DNA from 2 places in the Shewanella litorisediminis genome. Region 1 is predicted to be linked to the other one. Evidence: riboswitches for the same ligand, from Rfam matches in the RefSeq annotation. Region 1 holds a riboswitch; the other holds the start of a gene.

The links. A riboswitch is a leader RNA that binds a small molecule or an ion and turns the genes downstream of it on or off. The one in region 1 is predicted to bind thiamine pyrophosphate.
Region 2: another riboswitch for thiamine pyrophosphate. It lies ahead of thiC (phosphomethylpyrimidine synthase ThiC); the one in region 1 lies ahead of JQC75_RS07125 (TonB-dependent receptor).

The regions. Positions count from the first base shown of each region.
Region 1 is NZ_CP069213.1:1,629,298-1,637,799, reverse strand. Features, by position in the region: gene JQC75_RS07145 (DUF6279 family lipoprotein) at 1-394, opposite strand, end outside; gene JQC75_RS07140 (phosphotransferase) at 457-1,497, opposite strand; gene pnuC (nicotinamide riboside transporter PnuC) at 1,494-2,141, opposite strand; gene JQC75_RS07130 (hypothetical protein) at 2,145-2,405, opposite strand; gene JQC75_RS07125 (TonB-dependent receptor) at 2,470-4,668, opposite strand; TPP riboswitch at 4,722-4,827, opposite strand; gene JQC75_RS07120 (YcfL family putative periplasmic lipoprotein) at 5,028-5,423, opposite strand; gene JQC75_RS19060 (PaaI family thioesterase) at 5,584-6,573, opposite strand; gene hinT (purine nucleoside phosphoramidase) at 6,585-6,938, opposite strand; gene JQC75_RS07105 (M61 family metallopeptidase) at 7,139-8,502, shown strand, end outside.
Region 2 is NZ_CP069213.1:2,151,659-2,160,160, reverse strand. Features, by position in the region: gene trhA (PAQR family membrane homeostasis protein TrhA) at 1-34, opposite strand, end outside; gene JQC75_RS09445 (hypothetical protein) at 590-1,690, shown strand; TPP riboswitch at 1,822-1,920, shown strand; gene thiC (phosphomethylpyrimidine synthase ThiC) at 2,186-4,180, shown strand; gene thiE (thiamine phosphate synthase) at 4,199-5,806, shown strand; gene JQC75_RS09430 (HesA/MoeB/ThiF family protein) at 5,796-6,548, shown strand; gene thiS (sulfur carrier protein ThiS) at 6,542-6,745, shown strand; gene JQC75_RS09420 (thiazole synthase) at 6,747-7,562, shown strand; gene thiH (2-iminoacetate synthase ThiH) at 7,559-8,502, shown strand, end outside.

The DNA.
Region 1 (8,502 bases):
TACGAAGCTGGGCCACTATGCCGGCGACCTGCTCATCTGACAGACTCTGAATAATGGGTAAGATGCCTTCGAAGACGTGCTCAAACAGACGAAACCAATGAGACTGGGCATAGTTGACCTCTTCGGCCCAGGCTCCGGGCGTCAGAGTGCCTGATTGCATTTGTTGCTTAATGCTTTCCAATTGAGCCACATAGCGGGGCAGCTCTTCACGGCGATGCCAGTCAATAAACTCGTCCAGCACCACATCAAACTGCTTTTGTTGATCGCGGTTTAAATCCACATAGTCATCCAACTCCCACTCGATGGCCCAATCGAGGAAGTAGTAGCTCATTTTGGTTGAACAACCCGCGAGTAAAAAAAGCGCCAGACCCATCACCGCCAGAGCACGTTTCATAGATATCCTTTTCAGTTTTGCTTAGCGAAGGGTAACAAGGGCCGGAGGAAATGGACAAGGCGCTAACAGGTAGCCAATTGTAAGTAACTGTGAAACCAGCAAAGATAGTCCTCATCCCCCGACTCCCCCGCCATCAGCAGGGCCCAGATGGCGCCAAAATACCAATGCAATGCCACCGCATCCACCACCCTTGCCGACATGGAAGTCTCAAGCCGAGGATGGGCGTTAAGGTAAGCCGTCGTCAGGGCTCTGCGCTCAGCACCCGTTAGGTTGTGGCTTGCCAGCACGGCCGCGAGATCCCACAGCGGGTGCGAGGCGCAGGCATATTCAAAATCGATGCAAAACAACTTTCCCTGATGGCAGAGCAAATTATGGGGAGTCAGATCCCGATGGCTGAACTGATAAGACAATCCCATGGCTTCGAGGCGCGCCATCGCGGCCTTCACTTCGGCAAACCTTGCGGCCAATGCCTCATAGGCCATATGCCAGCGGGGATTCCGGGCCCATTGCGATTGGCTTGCTTCCAGCGCCAACTCATAATCCTGCCACTGGGTGGTAAAACCTTTCGCATTGGCGGGCACAGGCAAGGCTTGCAGCCCAAGGAGCAAGTCGAGCAGCAGCTTCACTGCTCCTGATTGGCCAAGGTTGTCTCCATCGCCCCCAGCATCAGAGTCGACAATCCCATGGCAATTATGTGTTTGAGACTGGGGTTCATGGATAAATTGGCTCAGGGGGATTTCCTGATAGCGCTGCTGCCAGCCGCCATCGTCCAGAAACGGTGAGAGGTAGCATCGACCATCGTCGCTTTGTGCCATCAAGGCCGGCGCGAGTCCTGCTGTCGCCACAAGTCGCCAATTGCCGGCTTCAAAGGCGCGCTGACAAAAGGCGCTGCTCTCGTCGCGATTTACCCGCAGCACATAGACCCCTTCACGGCCATAGAGTGCCAGATTATGGTTACTCAGCCCCTGAGTCAGCGGCTCGAGTCGATACCCCTCAGCGAACAGCCCCGTCTCGGCGATAAATGCCAGCACCTCATCTGTGATGCCAGGAAGTGACTTTACCCCGTCTGACTCATTAGGCGTTGCCGCCAGTGGCATTGTCATGACTTCAGCACCAGCTCAGGGCCTCGCTGTTCGGCCGCTGCCGCACGCCACACAAAATAACCGGCCACTGCCAGCCCCACGTAGAACACAAACAGCAGGGACGTCATCATGAGGCCCTTACTGAGGTAGAGGTAGATAGACACCACATCTATCACCACCCAGTAAAGCCAGTTTTCCAACACCTTTTTGGCCACCAAAAAGGTGGTCATCACGGCAAAACAGGTGGTTGCGGCATCAAGATACGGGAATGACGCCTCGGTAAAGGTCGCCATAAAATGCCCCACCCCGAGGGATGCAATGGAAGTCAGTGCTATGATGCCCAAATGCTTTTTCAGCGGCCATCGCTGTACCTTGAGTTCATCCTGTCCATCCCGGCGCCACAGCCAATAGCCGTAAATGGCCATGCCCATGTAGTACACATTCAGCGCCGACTCCATCAGCAGCGCCACTTCATAAAAGAGCACTGTGTAAATGGCGGTGCTGGCAAAGGCAGCCACCCAGCACCAGCGGCTGCGCTTCATCGCCAGCAACAGGTACGCCAGAGCCAGTATCACGGCCACGCCTTCCCATGCCGACAACACCTGCATTTCACCAAAGGCACTGTGAAAAGCACCGCCAAGCCAGCCCCAAAAATCAGCCTGCATGGTTTACTCCGAATGGGACAGATTAAGTTCGCCGCCAATAAATTTGCAGACAAACACGGCCTTGCCGAATTTTTCGTGTGCCGCCTGCATTTCAGTGGCCAGCATCGCCATCACGTCCGCATAATCGCCCTGCACCTGGGTTGCCATGGCATTGGTACGACGGACAATTTGCGGGTAGCTGTCGAGCCTGCCGATAAACCAGCGAATGGGTTCGAGGTAATTATCATGCAGCGGATACATGCTGATTTCAGCGGTGAGTTTCATCGTTAAGTTCCTCTTCATCGGGCGCCGGGCGTGCACCAAGCACACCCGGCGCCTGTCAGCTCAATTACAGGAAGCGCACATCCAGTGTCAGGCCAAAGGCTTGGGGGTCGCCAAAGCGGATATATTGCTTATCCGCCCAGCCATTATCGGGCTCATTGCCAAAATAAAATCCCCGGACACCATATTCTTCATCCAACAGATTGCGGCCCCACACATACACAGACCAGATATCACCTTCGTAGCCTGCGCGGGCATTGAGCACCGCATAGTCTTTGGAAACTGAGTCGTTGGAGTCTGAATAGTAGAACTTGCTCTTGCCATTGGCATTGAGGTTGGCAAAAAAGCCAGAGTCGGCGCGCCAGGTGGTGCCCAGTGACCAGGTCCAATTGGGGGCGTGGGCGAGCTCGCGACCAGAGAGGTCAACCAGACTGCCATATTTATCCTGATAGCTGTAATCGCCGTACTCGGCCTTGAGATAGCCAAGGCTGCCGTAGAAATGCAGGTTATCGGTGGCGTACCAGTTAAGGTCAAGCTCGGCACCGTAGTTGGTTGAGCTGCCCGCATTTTCGGTAAAGAGAACGAAACGCTGTGGCTTGGCCGGGTCTTGTTGGGAAGCAGACACTTGCTGATCCTGTCTGTCCATAAAGAACAGCGCCAGATTGGTGTCGAAGTTGCCTTCCAGGAAGCTGGATTTAAGGCCAATTTCGTAGTTGTAGAGCACCTCGGTATCGAACTCTTTCTTATCGGCAAACTCGGCAGGCAACGACATGTTAAAGCCGCCCGCCTTGTAACCGCGGGCAATGCGGCCGTAGAGGTTATGCTGCTCATTGAGCTGTTTGCCAATGGCAATATGGCCACCCCACATGGTTTCAGATGGGTCGAAGGCATCCCCTGCATCATCGCTGTAATCAGCGTCCCGGCGCTCAAGGCGCAGTCCCACCGACAGGTTTATGTTCTGACCGAGGTCACTGTCGAGCTGACCAAAGATGGCAAGGTTGGTCGCGTCGTAGCTGGAGCGCAGCGCTTCATCTGGCCAACCGTTGTAAAAAGAAGCAAGGTCGTTGTCTTCCTTAAGCTGCATACCATACAGGCCAACGAGCCAGGCGGTGCTGTCACCCCAAATCTTGCCCGCCTCGTTGCTGGCCAAACGGAACTCCTGGGACACAGTGCTGCGTTCGCCTCGCTTGTCCCAGGTGTAATCGTATTCGCAGGGCAGGAGCTCTGCATAATCACCATTACCGTTGACATCGTAATCATCAGTGCACTGGCGTGCGGCCCAATATTCCGGGTTTGCCCAGTCGCCATCGTAGCCGTGATGATGATCAGTACCGGCAAAACTGGTCAGCGACGTCAACTCGGCTTTATCAAAGCCATCGTACAGCACCTTCAACCCCACACCCGTGGTGCGCTGGGCATCGGTGCCCGGCATATCGGTCAGGGTATTAAAACCGTTGTTATCCAGTGTCCAGGCATCGTAACCATTATCAAAGTCGGCGTGCATCAGGGTGAAGTCAACCTGGGTATTGTCGTTGGCATACCAACGCAGCTTGGTTCTGAAGCTCAGCTCATCACGCTCGTTGGTATCTGAGCGGCCGAGATACAGGTTGTCACGAAAGCCATCCTGGCGGTGCTGCTCAATGGCGACACGGTACAGAAGTTCTCCCGAGTCCATCATGGGACCGGAGCTGAAACCGGCGAAGGTTCTGAGATTGTCATTGCCGAGGCTAAGCTGTGCTCCGTGCTCAAACTGCTCTGTGGGATCCTTGCTCTTAAGATAAATAAGACCTGCCAGCGCATTGGCGCCATAGCGGGTTCCCTGAGGGCCGCGAAGAACTTCCACCTGTTGCAGGTCGTACATGCTGGACACCATGCCCAACCCCGACAGGTCGATATCATCAATCAAATAGCCAACGGAGGAATTGGGCGCGCCCTTATAGTCTTCCTGCTCGCCTACCCCGCGGATCTGAAAATAACGGGGTCTTGAGGTGCCACCGGACCAGTTGAAATTGGCCACAGAGCCCAGAATGTCTTCAAAGTGCCGCGCCCCTTCGTCTTCTATCTTCTGGGCATCAATCACGGTAACGCTGGAGGGAATTTTTTCAACCGAGAGTCCCCGGAAATCGGCCGTCACCAGCATCACTTCCATGGGGTCTTCTTCGCTGGCTGGAGTGGGATTGCCATTGGCAGCAAAGGCCAGCGACGAACACACCGCCAAAGACACGGGTGCAAGGGCAAACAGGGGAATACGGGATTTAGTAAACATTTGGACCTCAACAAAATTTGTATGAGATCCGGCAAGCTCGGAGTGGCAATAAATTTGCAGTATCAGCCCATTCCTACGCCGGTATCAGCCGGATCAGGTTCTAAGGGTTTGTCCGAAAACATCTCAGTCTGCATACGGCAGACACCCCATGGCGCGGCCAATTATACGCCCATATCCCGCAAGGATGATACTTTTGTTGCAAACCAAAGGTGGAAATTTTCACCGGGGTGACAGACGCCATATTTCAGACGTCTGTGCTACGGGCAATGGGAGTAAACAGTGCCGTCGATGAAGCCTGGCCCCCACAAAAACACCGGCTATGCCGGTGTTTAATCATTAGCAATCAGCGCCAATGTGGCCTAGTTGGAAAACGCCTTGCGAACGTAGACCTCAACGCGGCTGGCGGAGGGATTGGGCGCCGCCGAGCTGACTTGCATCTGTTGCATGCCGTGGAGCTTAAGGGATTGCCAGCTCTGCCCTTCTCCATCAATCACCAGCCCCTGGGTATCGTACCAGGTGAAGCGATATTGGAGCCTCAGATCGGTAGCCACCCGGCTTTGAATAAGCGCATGTGCTTTGAGTAAATCACCGCTGCTGCTCATTTTAAGCTCGCCCACGGAAACCTCGCGCCCAAAGGTGCTGTTATCTACCCGAATATCCCCCGAAGAAGATGCCGCAATCCCTGCGGTATGTTTGGCGCAGCCGCCGGCAACCATCACCATTACAACCAGTAAAACCAGCTGTGCAATCTTCATAAAACCTCCTGTTTTGCGAACCATGCGCAGCGCCTGTGCCATTAAGATTCAGACCCAATTGAGCATGGGAAACCTGTGTCATCCTCGCCAGTGTAGCCACGTTTTGCTGAATGCCCGCTGATTGCAGTCAAAGCAAAGACGTCACCATCAATCAATCACCTTAATCAATCAGAAAGTGCGCCCTGGCCGTGGCTATCAGCTGTTTGCGATTGGTCTGCCAGCAACTGATATTCACATTGGCGACCCGCCTTCCCTGCCGGGTGATAATACACTCGGCAAAGGTATCTTTATGCAAGCCTGCCCTAAGGTAATCAATTGAAAAGTCGACGACTTTAGGCACTCTGGATGTTTGCATAAACACCATTAACTGCACAATTGCTGACATTTCCATAAAGCCGGCAATTACCCCACCATGGATAGCGGGCAATACGGGGTTGCCAATATTGGCGTCCCGTGAGGGCAAGCGGCAAACCAGCTCATCGCCGAATCGCTCCACTTCCATACCGATGAAACGGGCATAGGGCACCTGCTCCAACAGGTGACCGAAGTCATTGAGCTCGGCTACCCGGCGCACGATTTCCTTCACATCCATGGGTTTTGGACTTTGGGCCTCGTCGGGACAATGGGCAAGCTCAGTCACCACAGGACCAAGGATGACGTTGTCTTCCAAGAGCGCATTGCGGAAGGTCTCCCCCACCATTTCAGGGCTTATCCGCATAAAGGAGCCAACCGCGTGGGCAATGGGTTCATCTATGCTGTCCTGATAGGCAATGGCGCGGGTAAAGGCGATGTTGGATGATAAGCGGTAGCACTCGGCAAAGGCGTACACACTCTTGCCGGGTTCGGCAGGACGCATATAGTCGACCCGCAAATCCAGGGTGGGCGAAATTTCAAGGGTTTGGAACTTCTCCTGAATGGCACAGACCACGGCTGTGCCGCTGGCGGTGTCTATCAGGGTGGTTATTACCCCACCGTGGATTACCCCGGTGTCAGGGTAGCCAATCAGCGCCTGACTGTAGGGCAGCTCCAAAAGTACATGATGCTCACTGCCTTCGTGCACCTTGATACCAAGACGCCGACACTGGGCCAACTGGCTGACGAAGCGTTGCGCCAGGGGCGTAAGCTCAAAAAAATCCGGATTAACTTTCATAGCACCGCCGATCAGCGCTGGGCCAGCATGGGGCCCAACGGCTCGCCGCCCACCAGGTGCATATGGATGTGGTACACCTCCTGACCGCCATGACTGTTGCAGTTCATGATGAGTCGATAACCATCTTTGGCGATACCGGCTTCATCTGCCAATTTGGCAGCCACAGTAAACATGCGCCCAAGCGCCAGTTCATCCGATGCCTTCACATCGTTGGCTGTGGGAATAAGATGATTGGGCACTATCAACACATGGGTCGGCGCCTTGGGGGCGATATCACGAAACGCCGTGACCAGCTCATCCTGATACAGGATATCGGCGGGGATTTCGCGGCGGATTATCTTGCTGAAAATGGTTTCTTCGGCCATGGTGAACTCCATATGCTGTCAGGGTTGGCTATCTATTCCTGAGGAAAAGTGACTGGCTTTCTGCCTTGAATTCAATGGGCTTATCATAGCAAGGCCAAGGGCATTTGGGTAAGGGAAAAGCCCACGCCCGTTGCCAACTCCCTTTGCCAACCGGGCAGGATTTTGGCAGCATGCCTTCAAAGTTGATTTCAGGAACCATTATGATCCGCTACAGCATTGTTCCAAGTGATCCCAAGGCCCATCTGTTTGAGGTCAATCTGGAGATCCCAAACCCAAGTGTTAACCAAGTTTTCTCTTTACCGGCCTGGATCCCGGGCTCGTATATGGTGCGCGATTTTGCCCGTAATCTGATTGGCCTCAAAGCCTCGCAATCCGGTAACCCCGTTGCCCTGACCCAGCTCGACAAACAGCGCTGGCAGGCGCAAAACAGTACCACTGAACCACTTAAGCTTTGCTATCAGGTATATGCTTTCGACCTGTCGGTACGCAGTGCCCATCTGGATATGACCCATGGCTTTTTCAACGGCTCCAGCGTGTTTTTGGCTGTGGAAGGCCAAACCGACAGCCCCCTCTGGGTTGAGATTAAGGCCCCGACCGAGGTTGCTCTCAACCATTGGCGAGTGGCGACGACCCTGCCAAGGCGTGGAGGGGATGCCTGGCAGTTTGGCGCCTTCGAAGCCGAAAACTATGACGCCCTTATCGACCACCCGGTGGAAATGGGCGACTTTACCCTGGCGAGTTTTGAAGCCTGCGGAGTGCCACACCACATAGTGCTGACCGGCCGTCATCGCTGCGATATGGACCGCCTGTGCCAGGATTTAAAAGCTATCTGCGAGACCCAAATCAAGCTGTTTGGCGCTCCGGCCCCCTTCGATGAATACCTGTTTATGACCATGGTGCTGGACAATGGGTTCGGCGGGCTTGAACACCGAAGCTCCACGGCGCTGGTGTGCTCACGCAAAGATCTGCCACTGTCCATGAGCGCCAAGGTAAATAAGGACTACCGCACTTACTTATCCCTGTGCAGCCATGAGTATTTCCACAGCTGGAACGTTAAACGCATCAAACCCGCATCTTTCATCCCCTACGCCCTGGAGAGCGAGAGCTACACCCGGCAACTGTGGGCATACGAAGGATTAACGTCCTACTATGACGACCTGCTGACATTCAAAGCAGGCAAAGTCGATACCGAAACCTATTTGGACATGCTCAGTGAAACCATGACCCGGGTATACCGGGGTGTCGGTCGTTTCAAGCAAAGCCTCAGAGAATCAAGCTTTAATGCCTGGACCAAGTTTTACAAGCAGGATGAGAATGCCCAAAACGCCATCGTGAGTTACTACACCAAGGGGGCGCTGTTTGGACTCTACCTCGACCTCGTCATCCGAAAGGAAACCGCAGGTAAAGAGAGCCTGGACTCCCTGATGCGCCTGTTATGGGAGCGTTTTGGTCTGACAGGCAAAGGGACAGACGAAGATAGCCATCAGGCCCTGGTGGCAGAGCTTCTTGGCCGTGATGTGAGCGATATTTTCGCTTATCTGGATAACACAGACGACTTGCCTCT
Region 2 (8,502 bases), 520 kb from region 1:
AGGCTGAGACGCTGCTGGTTTGGGTTGAAGGCATGGTGAACTCTTAAGCTTGGGCTTGGCGTTAGAGCCGTTAATCTAACATTCGCGTTTGGCAAACACCACAAAAAAGAGTACATGTGTACGCTTAAATTAATTAATTCATTTTAAATCAGTATATTGAAAGTTGCGCTTTTGATGGGAGATGAATTTCATTACTAAAAAGCCGGCAGGTTTGAAAGCCTGATAATCGCCATGTCGGAACTTTTGCAGCCTGCACCTGTTCCAATAGCGGTATAGACAGAAGCTCGCGTGAAAGAGCGGATATATCAAGCTTTCTTATCCCCAAAGAAAGTTGGGATGGAAGTTACTGACAGACAGCATGGATGAACAACTGAGATTGGCCAGGGAAAAGGAAAGGCGTTTGACGAAAAGCAGTAACGACGCAGAGTCTGGCCGTCATTCTGAATTGGCCACAAAGAGCAGCAAAGGCTGGCACCGCCCGGATGACAGCGGATCGCAAGCAGCAAACAGAGTCGCTCTCACTCATGCATTACCCGCCATCCATGCCAGCCGAAACTGCGGCTCGATAGACACTGCAGAGCTCTTTTGGATGGAACAAGGAAAAGGCGCTGATGACATTGAACGCACGTATTTTGCCCTGAGGCCATTATCTGCGATGCGAACACCGCAGAAACTGCCATCAGCACCGGTTGATTGGTGCATTTTGCCCGGCCGTGATGCCGATGAAGCAGATGAAAGCAGTGGTGAAAGCGACCAGGCTGACAACAAGTGCGCTGAGTATGATAGCTGTCCGGTAAAGACGACCTTCAGTGTCTTGCCACGAGAGGTGGCCGGAGAGCGAGAGACATTGCCGCTTAAGCTACTGCTTCCCGTTACCCTGATACACCTTGCGGTATTGGGGCTGCTCGCCTGGCAACTTGCGCCGCACCTCAGCACGTTAAGCTCAGCGCTGGATGAACACGCCAACAAGCCTAAGGCGTTGCAATCCTATCTGGTTTTCAGTGCGCCAAAACAGGCGACTGAACAGCTGCCAGAAGCAAATTCTTCAGCGCCCACTGCAACCAGCCCCCAACCCGAACAGGCTGAGCGTGAGCAATTGAAGGAGGACAAACCTGTTGAACCCGCTTTAGCGCATGTGCCAAAAGAGGCTGACGTTATCAAGGAGGAATCCTTACCTGCTGAGCCCGTGATAGCAGCGGTGAGACGGGAGTCTCTGCCGCCAATTGAGGTGCTCGCTGCCGATCACGAGCAGCAAGATAACAAGCAGCCCGATAACACTCAGTCCGAGCACACCCAACTTGATTTCTCGACTCCCGCCAGCCGCTTTATGGCGCGCCAGAACGCTTTGGCGTTAACCGCCTTGTCGGAGAGTTACGCTAATCAGCAAACCGCTCACATGAATGCGGCGGGGCGTGGCATGTCAGAGCTTCTGCCCGAGATGGAAGTGCTGCTGGTGCCGGATGCCGATGATTTCTATAAACCCAACACCCTGGATTCCGACATAGATCCCAACCGCATCGTGAAATCCGGCGATACCTGCTATCGGGTGGTCAAGGTGCCAACGCCGCTCAATCCTCACGCAGAAAACCTGGGATACCCGTTTCGCTGCGGTGAAGACAGGGTGAAAAAGGCCCTCAAAGAAGGCATCAATAAGTATCTTGCGCTGATGGGTAAGCAGGATTTGCGTTGAAACAAATTCATTTGATAGCGTATATTATTGATTATTTATTTGAATTACAATGGATTATTGATTCACTTTACTTGTGAATAATTTTCCCGTTCGCGGCTATTGTCATCGGCCTTCGCTTAAGCCTATACTGCCAGCACTTGTCGGAGTGCCTTAGGGCTGAGACCGTTTATTCGGGATCCGTTGAACCTGATCAGGTTAGAACCTGCGAAGGAAACAAGCATCAAATCCACCCCAGTTAGTGTCAGCAGCCTAAGCCGGAAGATAAACCGGAAGATAAGCCGGAAAATGAGGCGAAAGCCCACCGCAAACTGATGACCAAGTGGCCAGCAACGCTAAAACTCAGCAAAAAATGCCGAGAGTTTGCCAGGCAACCGGGGTGAATGAGACGCCAGACAGCGCTGAAAACACTGCAAAAATGTCGTCGCCGCTGATTCAACTGCTCAATTTTCTCCCCCGACAAGCAACTCCATTTTGAAACCAAAAGTGAGATTGCTGATGTCAAACCGCCGCGAAACCCGTAAAGCCGCCCAGGACTTTATCGATAACTTAAAGCCGCTGCGCCGCCCCAATTCCGAAAAGATTTTCATTGAAGGCTCCAGGCCTGATATCCAGGTGGGCATGCGCCAAATCCATCAAACCGATACCCGCATAGTGAATAGCCGCGGCGAAGAAACCTTCGAGGCTAATCCGCCCATCAAGGTGTATGACTGCGCCGGACCTTACTCAGATCCCGAAGCTCACATCAATGTGCGTCAGGGGCTGCCAAAGCTGCGTGAAGGCTGGATTTTATCGCGCTGCGATACCGAGGAGCTTAACAGCGCCTCATCCAATTTTACCCAGCAGCGTCTCGCCGATGAGGGGCTGGATCACCTGCGATTTGACGTGCTTCCAAAGCCGCGCCGCGCCAAAGCTGGCAAGCGGGTCACCCAGCTGCACTATGCCCGTCAGGGGATCATTACGCCGGAGATGGAATACATCGCCATTCGCGAAAACATGGCCCGGGATGAAGTTACCGACGAGCAGCTTAACCGTAAAAAGCCAGGCCAGGCCTTCGGCGCCTTGGTTGGCAAGCCCATCACCCCTGAGTTTGTCCGTGACGAAGTGGCACGAGGCCGCGCCATTATTCCGGCAAACATCAACCACCCGGAAGCCGAGCCGATGATTATCGGCCGCAACTTTCTGGTGAAGGTGAACGCCAATATCGGCAACTCGGCGGTCACCTCGTCCATTGAGGAAGAAGTGGAAAAACTGGTGTGGTCTACCCGTTGGGGCGCAGATACCGTGATGGACTTGTCCACCGGCCGATATATTCACGAGACCCGCGAGTGGATAGTGCGCAACTCGCCGGTGCCCATCGGCACTGTGCCCATCTATCAGGCGCTGGAGAAGGTAAACGGCATCGCCGAAAATCTTAACTGGGAAGTGTTTCGCGACACCCTGATTGAGCAGGCCGAGCAGGGGGTGGATTACTTCACCATCCATGCGGGCGTGCTGCTGCGCTACGTGCCCATGACCGCCAAGCGGGTCATCGGCATTGTGTCCCGCGGCGGCTCCATCATGGCCAAGTGGTGCTTAAGCCACCATCAGGAAAACTTCCTCTACACTCATTTTCGCGATATTTGCGAGCTTTGCGCCGCCTATGATGTGTCGCTGTCACTCGGCGATGGCATGCGTCCGGGCTCCATTGCCGATGCCAATGACGAAGCCCAGTTTGCTGAGCTCGAAACCCTGGGTGAGCTTGTGAAAATCGCCTGGGAATACGATGTGCAGACCATCATCGAAGGCCCGGGCCATATCCCCATGCAGCTCATTAAAGAAAACATGGAGAAGCAGCTTGAGCATTGCGCCGAGGCGCCGTTCTATACCCTCGGCCCCCAAACCACCGACATTGCCCCGGGTTACGATCACTTCACCTCCGGCATTGGCGCAGCCATGATTGCCTGGTATGGCTGCGCCATGCTTTGCTACGTTACGCCGAAAGAGCATTTGGGTCTTCCCAACAAGGAAGATGTAAAACAAGGGCTTATCGCTTACAAGATTGCCGCCCACGCAGCCGATGTGGCCAAGGGCCATCCCGGCGCGCAAATCCGCGACAATGCGCTTTCCAAGGCAAGATTCGAGTTTCGCTGGGAAGATCAGTACAACCTCGGGCTCGATCCCGATACCGCCCGTGCCTATCACGATGAAACCCTGCCGCAGGAGTCGGCCAAGGTGGCCCATTTCTGCTCCATGTGCGGCCCCAAGTTCTGCTCGATGAAAATAACCCAGGACGTGCGCGACTATGCGGCCAGCTTAGAGAGTGCGGCCAGCTTAGAGAATGCTGCCAGCATAGACGTTGACAGTGTGCAGATGGTTGAAGTCGGCACGGCAGAAAGCTACGCCAAGGCGGGTATGGATAAGATGTCGGCCACCTTCAAAGAAACCGGCAGCGCGCTTTACAGCGAGGCCCACGTCGATGCTGCGCGAAAGGCCGGCCAGGAACTGGTGTAAATGGGCGAGGGCAAGGCTATGGCTACAATTCCCTTGGTAGAAAGAGAACTGTCTGCAAAAGAGCTGTCTGTAAGGCCCGTGGTCTGGACCATCGCCGGCTCCGACAGCGGCGGCGGCGCGGGTATTCAGGCCGACTTGCTGACATTGCATGACCTTGGCTGCCATGGCTGCAGCGTGATAACCGCCCTCACGGCGCAAAATTCGGTTGCGGTGACGGCGGTCGAGCCGGTAAGCGCGGCCATGCTTAACGCCCAGCTTGAGGCGTTGAAGGCAGATTTGTACCCAAGCGCGGTAAAGATTGGCCTTATCGGTAATCAGCAACAGCTTGAGTTTCTTGCCGATTGGCTTGGCGATAACTTGCCCGGCGTGCCTGTCATTCTGGATCCCGTGATGGTGGCTTCCTGCGGTGATGGTTTGCAGAGCCGGGAAGAGGCGCCGGAAACAGACGATGTCAAGGGTAAGCCGTGTCTTGATTTCAGTCCTTTTGTCGGAAAAATCAGCCTTATCACCCCCAACAAGGCGGAGCTGGCGCGTCTGACCGGCGAGTTGCTGGCAGACGATGATGCCCTGGTGATTGCCGCTGACAGACTGTGGCAACGCTTCGGCGGCAGCGTGCTTGCGAAGGGTGGCGATTGCCCCTGGCAGCAGCCGAGGGCGAAGGATCTCTTGCTGCTGGGAGATATCCCTACTATTTCGCCGCTGCACAGGCGTCAGGGATTTTGGCTCAGCGGTGAGCGGGTAGCGACTGCGCACAATCACGGCAGCGGCTGTACACTCTCAAGTGCGATTGCCGCCTTTGTCGCCAGGGGGCTGGTGCTGCCCGATGCGGTGCTGCTGGCCAAAGCCTATGTATTTGAGGGGCTAAGGCAGGCAAGCGCTGTAGGTAAAGGCCCCGGGCCATTGGCCCGTACCGGCATCCCTGAGTCCCTTACTGCGATGGCATCGATTTATCCCTTGCATGAGAGTCGCAGTCACAGGTTGCCAACCAAGGGGTTTACCCGCCTTGGGCGTAATTTGGGCGTTTATCCCGTGGTGGCCGATATCGACATGCTTGAAGCACTGCTTGAGGCCGGCGCCAAAACCATTCAGCTTCGCATTAAGGGCGAGATTGGCCCGGGCAGCCCAGCTGAAGCGGACATCATCAGAGCCATTGAGCTTGGCAGGCAGTATCAGGCGCGCGTCTTTATCAACGATCACTGGCGCCTTGCCATCAGCTATGGCGCTTTTGGGGTGCATCTGGGACAGGAGGATGTGGATACAGTGCCGCTGGATGCTATAGCAGAGGCCGGCATGGCCCTCGGGCTGTCAAGTCACGGACTGTTTGAGGCTTTGCTGGCGCTTGAGCTTCACCCCAGTTACCTCGCCCTTGGGCATATCTTTCCTACTACCACCAAGGAAATGCCGTCCAAACCACAGGGGCTTGAGACCCTGGCACTGCTGACGAAGATTGTCAGCACAGCTGTGCCAACGGTGGCCATTGGCGGCATAGAGGCGGGCAATTTACCCAAGGTCGCCGCAACCGGCGTGGATAACATCGCCGTGGTGCGTGCTGTGACCGAAGCAAGCGATCCAGCGGCTGCCTTTCGCGCACTCGCTGATGCCTGGGAGAACCGCAATGCTCGCTGATAAAGACTTTATCCGCTACTCGCGGCAAATTTTGCTGCCGGAATGCGGCGAAGACGGGCAGCTCAGACTAAGGCGCGCCCATGTGGCCATAGTGGGTGTGGGTGGCCTTGGCTGTCAGGCCGCTATGTTGCTTGCAGCGGCAGGAGTGGGCCACTTGTCACTGTTCGATGCCGATAGCGTGGAGCTTTCCAATCTGCCGCGCCAGATGCTTTTTTGCGACGCGGATTTGGGCAAAGCCAAAGCCGGGGTGGCGGCCGCGCGCTTACAGGCCCGAGAGCCCGGCTTAAGGGTATCTGTGTGTGGCGAGCTTAACTGCGAGACGTTAACTGAGCTCGATAACGCCGACCTGGTGCTCGATTGCACCGATAACTTTGCGGCGCGCCATCTCATTTCCGCGTACTGCGCAAAGCATGGCAAGGCGCTTATCAGCGGCGCCATTGCCGGTTTCGACGGGCTTTTGTTTGTGCAAAGGCCCGGCGAGGGCGGCTGCTATCAGTGTCTGTTCCCCCCCGGCACCACATCGGCGCAAAACTGCGCTTCTGTTGGGGTGATGGGGCCCGCGGTGGCTATTGTCGCCTCGATGCAGGCGCAACTTTGTTTGAATGAACTACTTCAATTTCCCTGCGAGGCTGGACGCCTGCAGCGATTCGATTTCAGGCATTTTCGCTGGCATGAAGCCAGGGTGCCTGCCGATCCCCTTTGCCCGGTTTGTGGTAAGGACAAGGAGCGCAAGGCATGCTGAGTATCAGTGTTAACGGTCAATCCCATCCATTAACCGACGGCCAGGATTTGGCGAGTTTGGTCAAACATCACTGCGAGCGCGATAGCCATATCGCCCTGGTGCTAAATGGTGAAGTGGTGCCGCGGCATCGCTGGGAACATATTCATCTTAAACACAATGATGCCGTTGAATTTTTTGCAGCAGTGGCAGGAGGCTGAGATGCTGAAGATTGCAGACACGGAATTTAGTTCAAGGCTGTTTACCGGCACCGGCAAGTTTGCTTCGGGTAAGCAGATGCAGGAGGCCATTGCTGCCAGCGGCAGCGAGCTGGTTACCCTCGCCATGAAGCGGGTGGACTTTAACGCCGGCAGCGATGATATTCTGGCGCCGCTGTTGGAGCGCGGTGTGCGGCTGTTGCCCAATACCTCCGGTGCCCGCAATGCCAAAGAGGCGATATTCGCCGCTAACCTTGCCCGGGAGATGCTGGGCACAACGTGGCTAAAGCTTGAGATCCACCCGGATCCCAAGTACCTGATGCCAGATCCCATGGAAACCTTTGCCGCCGCCAAAGAGCTGGTGAGCCAGGGTTTTAAGGTACTGCCATATGTGCATGCCGACCCAGTGCTGTGCCGTCGTCTTGAAGAGATTGGCTGCGCGGCGGTAATGCCCCTTGGCAGCCCCATCGGCTCCAATCAGGGCCTTGTCAGCCGTGAGTTTTTGAAAATCATCATTGAGCAGGCCAATATACCTGTGGTGGTGGACGCGGGTATTGGCGCGCCGTCCCACGCCTGTGAGGCGATGGAGCTTGGCGCAGATGCGGTGCTGGTGAATACCGCCATAGCCTCGAGCACCGATCCTGTGCGAATGGCCAGAGCCTTTGCGCTGGCGGTGCAAATTGGCCGTGAAGCCTATTTGGCCGGACTTGGCAGCAAGAGCCTGCATGCCCACGAAACCAGCCCCCTGACCGGTTTTTTACACTCAGAACCAGTAGACACGGGCTTGGTACCTATGGACGAGTTGGGTAAGGTGCTATGAGCGAAGGGTATTTCTCTGACGCATTTGCGCGCCTCAACCCCGACAGTTTGAGGCTTAAGCTCTACTCGGCCACAGCACTTGATGTGGAGGCGGCGCTACGGGCACCTGCGGGTAACCTGAATGCACTGCTCGCGCTCTTGTCTCCTGCGGCCGAGCCCTACATTGAGCAGATGGCACAAAAGAGCATGCAACTTACCCGTAAGCGCTTTGGTGCCAGTGTGGGTATGTACCTGCCGCTTTATGTATCGAACCTGTGTGCAAACGAGTGTGATTACTGTGGTTTTTCAATGAGTAACCGCATTAAACGTAAGACACTTGATAACACAGAACTTGCCCGCGAAATGGCCGCTATCAAGGCCATGGGCTATGACTCGGTGCTGCTGGTCTCCGGCGAGCATGAAACCAAGGTCGGCATGGGGTATTTTCGCGAGGTACTGCCCGAGGTAAAGCGCGCCTTTTCCTATGTGGCCATGGAAGTGCAGCCCCTTGCAGAGCATGAGTACCGGGAGCTGGTAACCCTGGGGCTGGATGCGGTGATGATCTATCAGGAAACCTATCAGCGCATGACCTACGCTGAGCATCACACCCGCGGCAAGAAAATGGATTTTATCTGGCGCCTGGATACGCCCGACAGACTGGCGTTGGCCGGGGTCGACAAGATAGGCCTCGGGGTACTGCTGGGGCTCGATGACTGGCGGCTCGATGCGCTCCTCATGGGCTATCATCTTGATTACCTAGAGCGAAAGTATTGGCGCACTCGCTACAGTATTTCCCTGCCAAGGCTCAGGCCCTGTACTGGCGGCGTGGCGCCCAAAACCGAGATCAGCGATAAAGGGCTGGTGCAGATGATTTGTGCCTTCAGGCTGTTTAATGAAGCGCTGGATATCAGTCTCTCTACCCGCGAGCGCCCTGAATTTCGCGACAATCTGTTTGCCCTTGG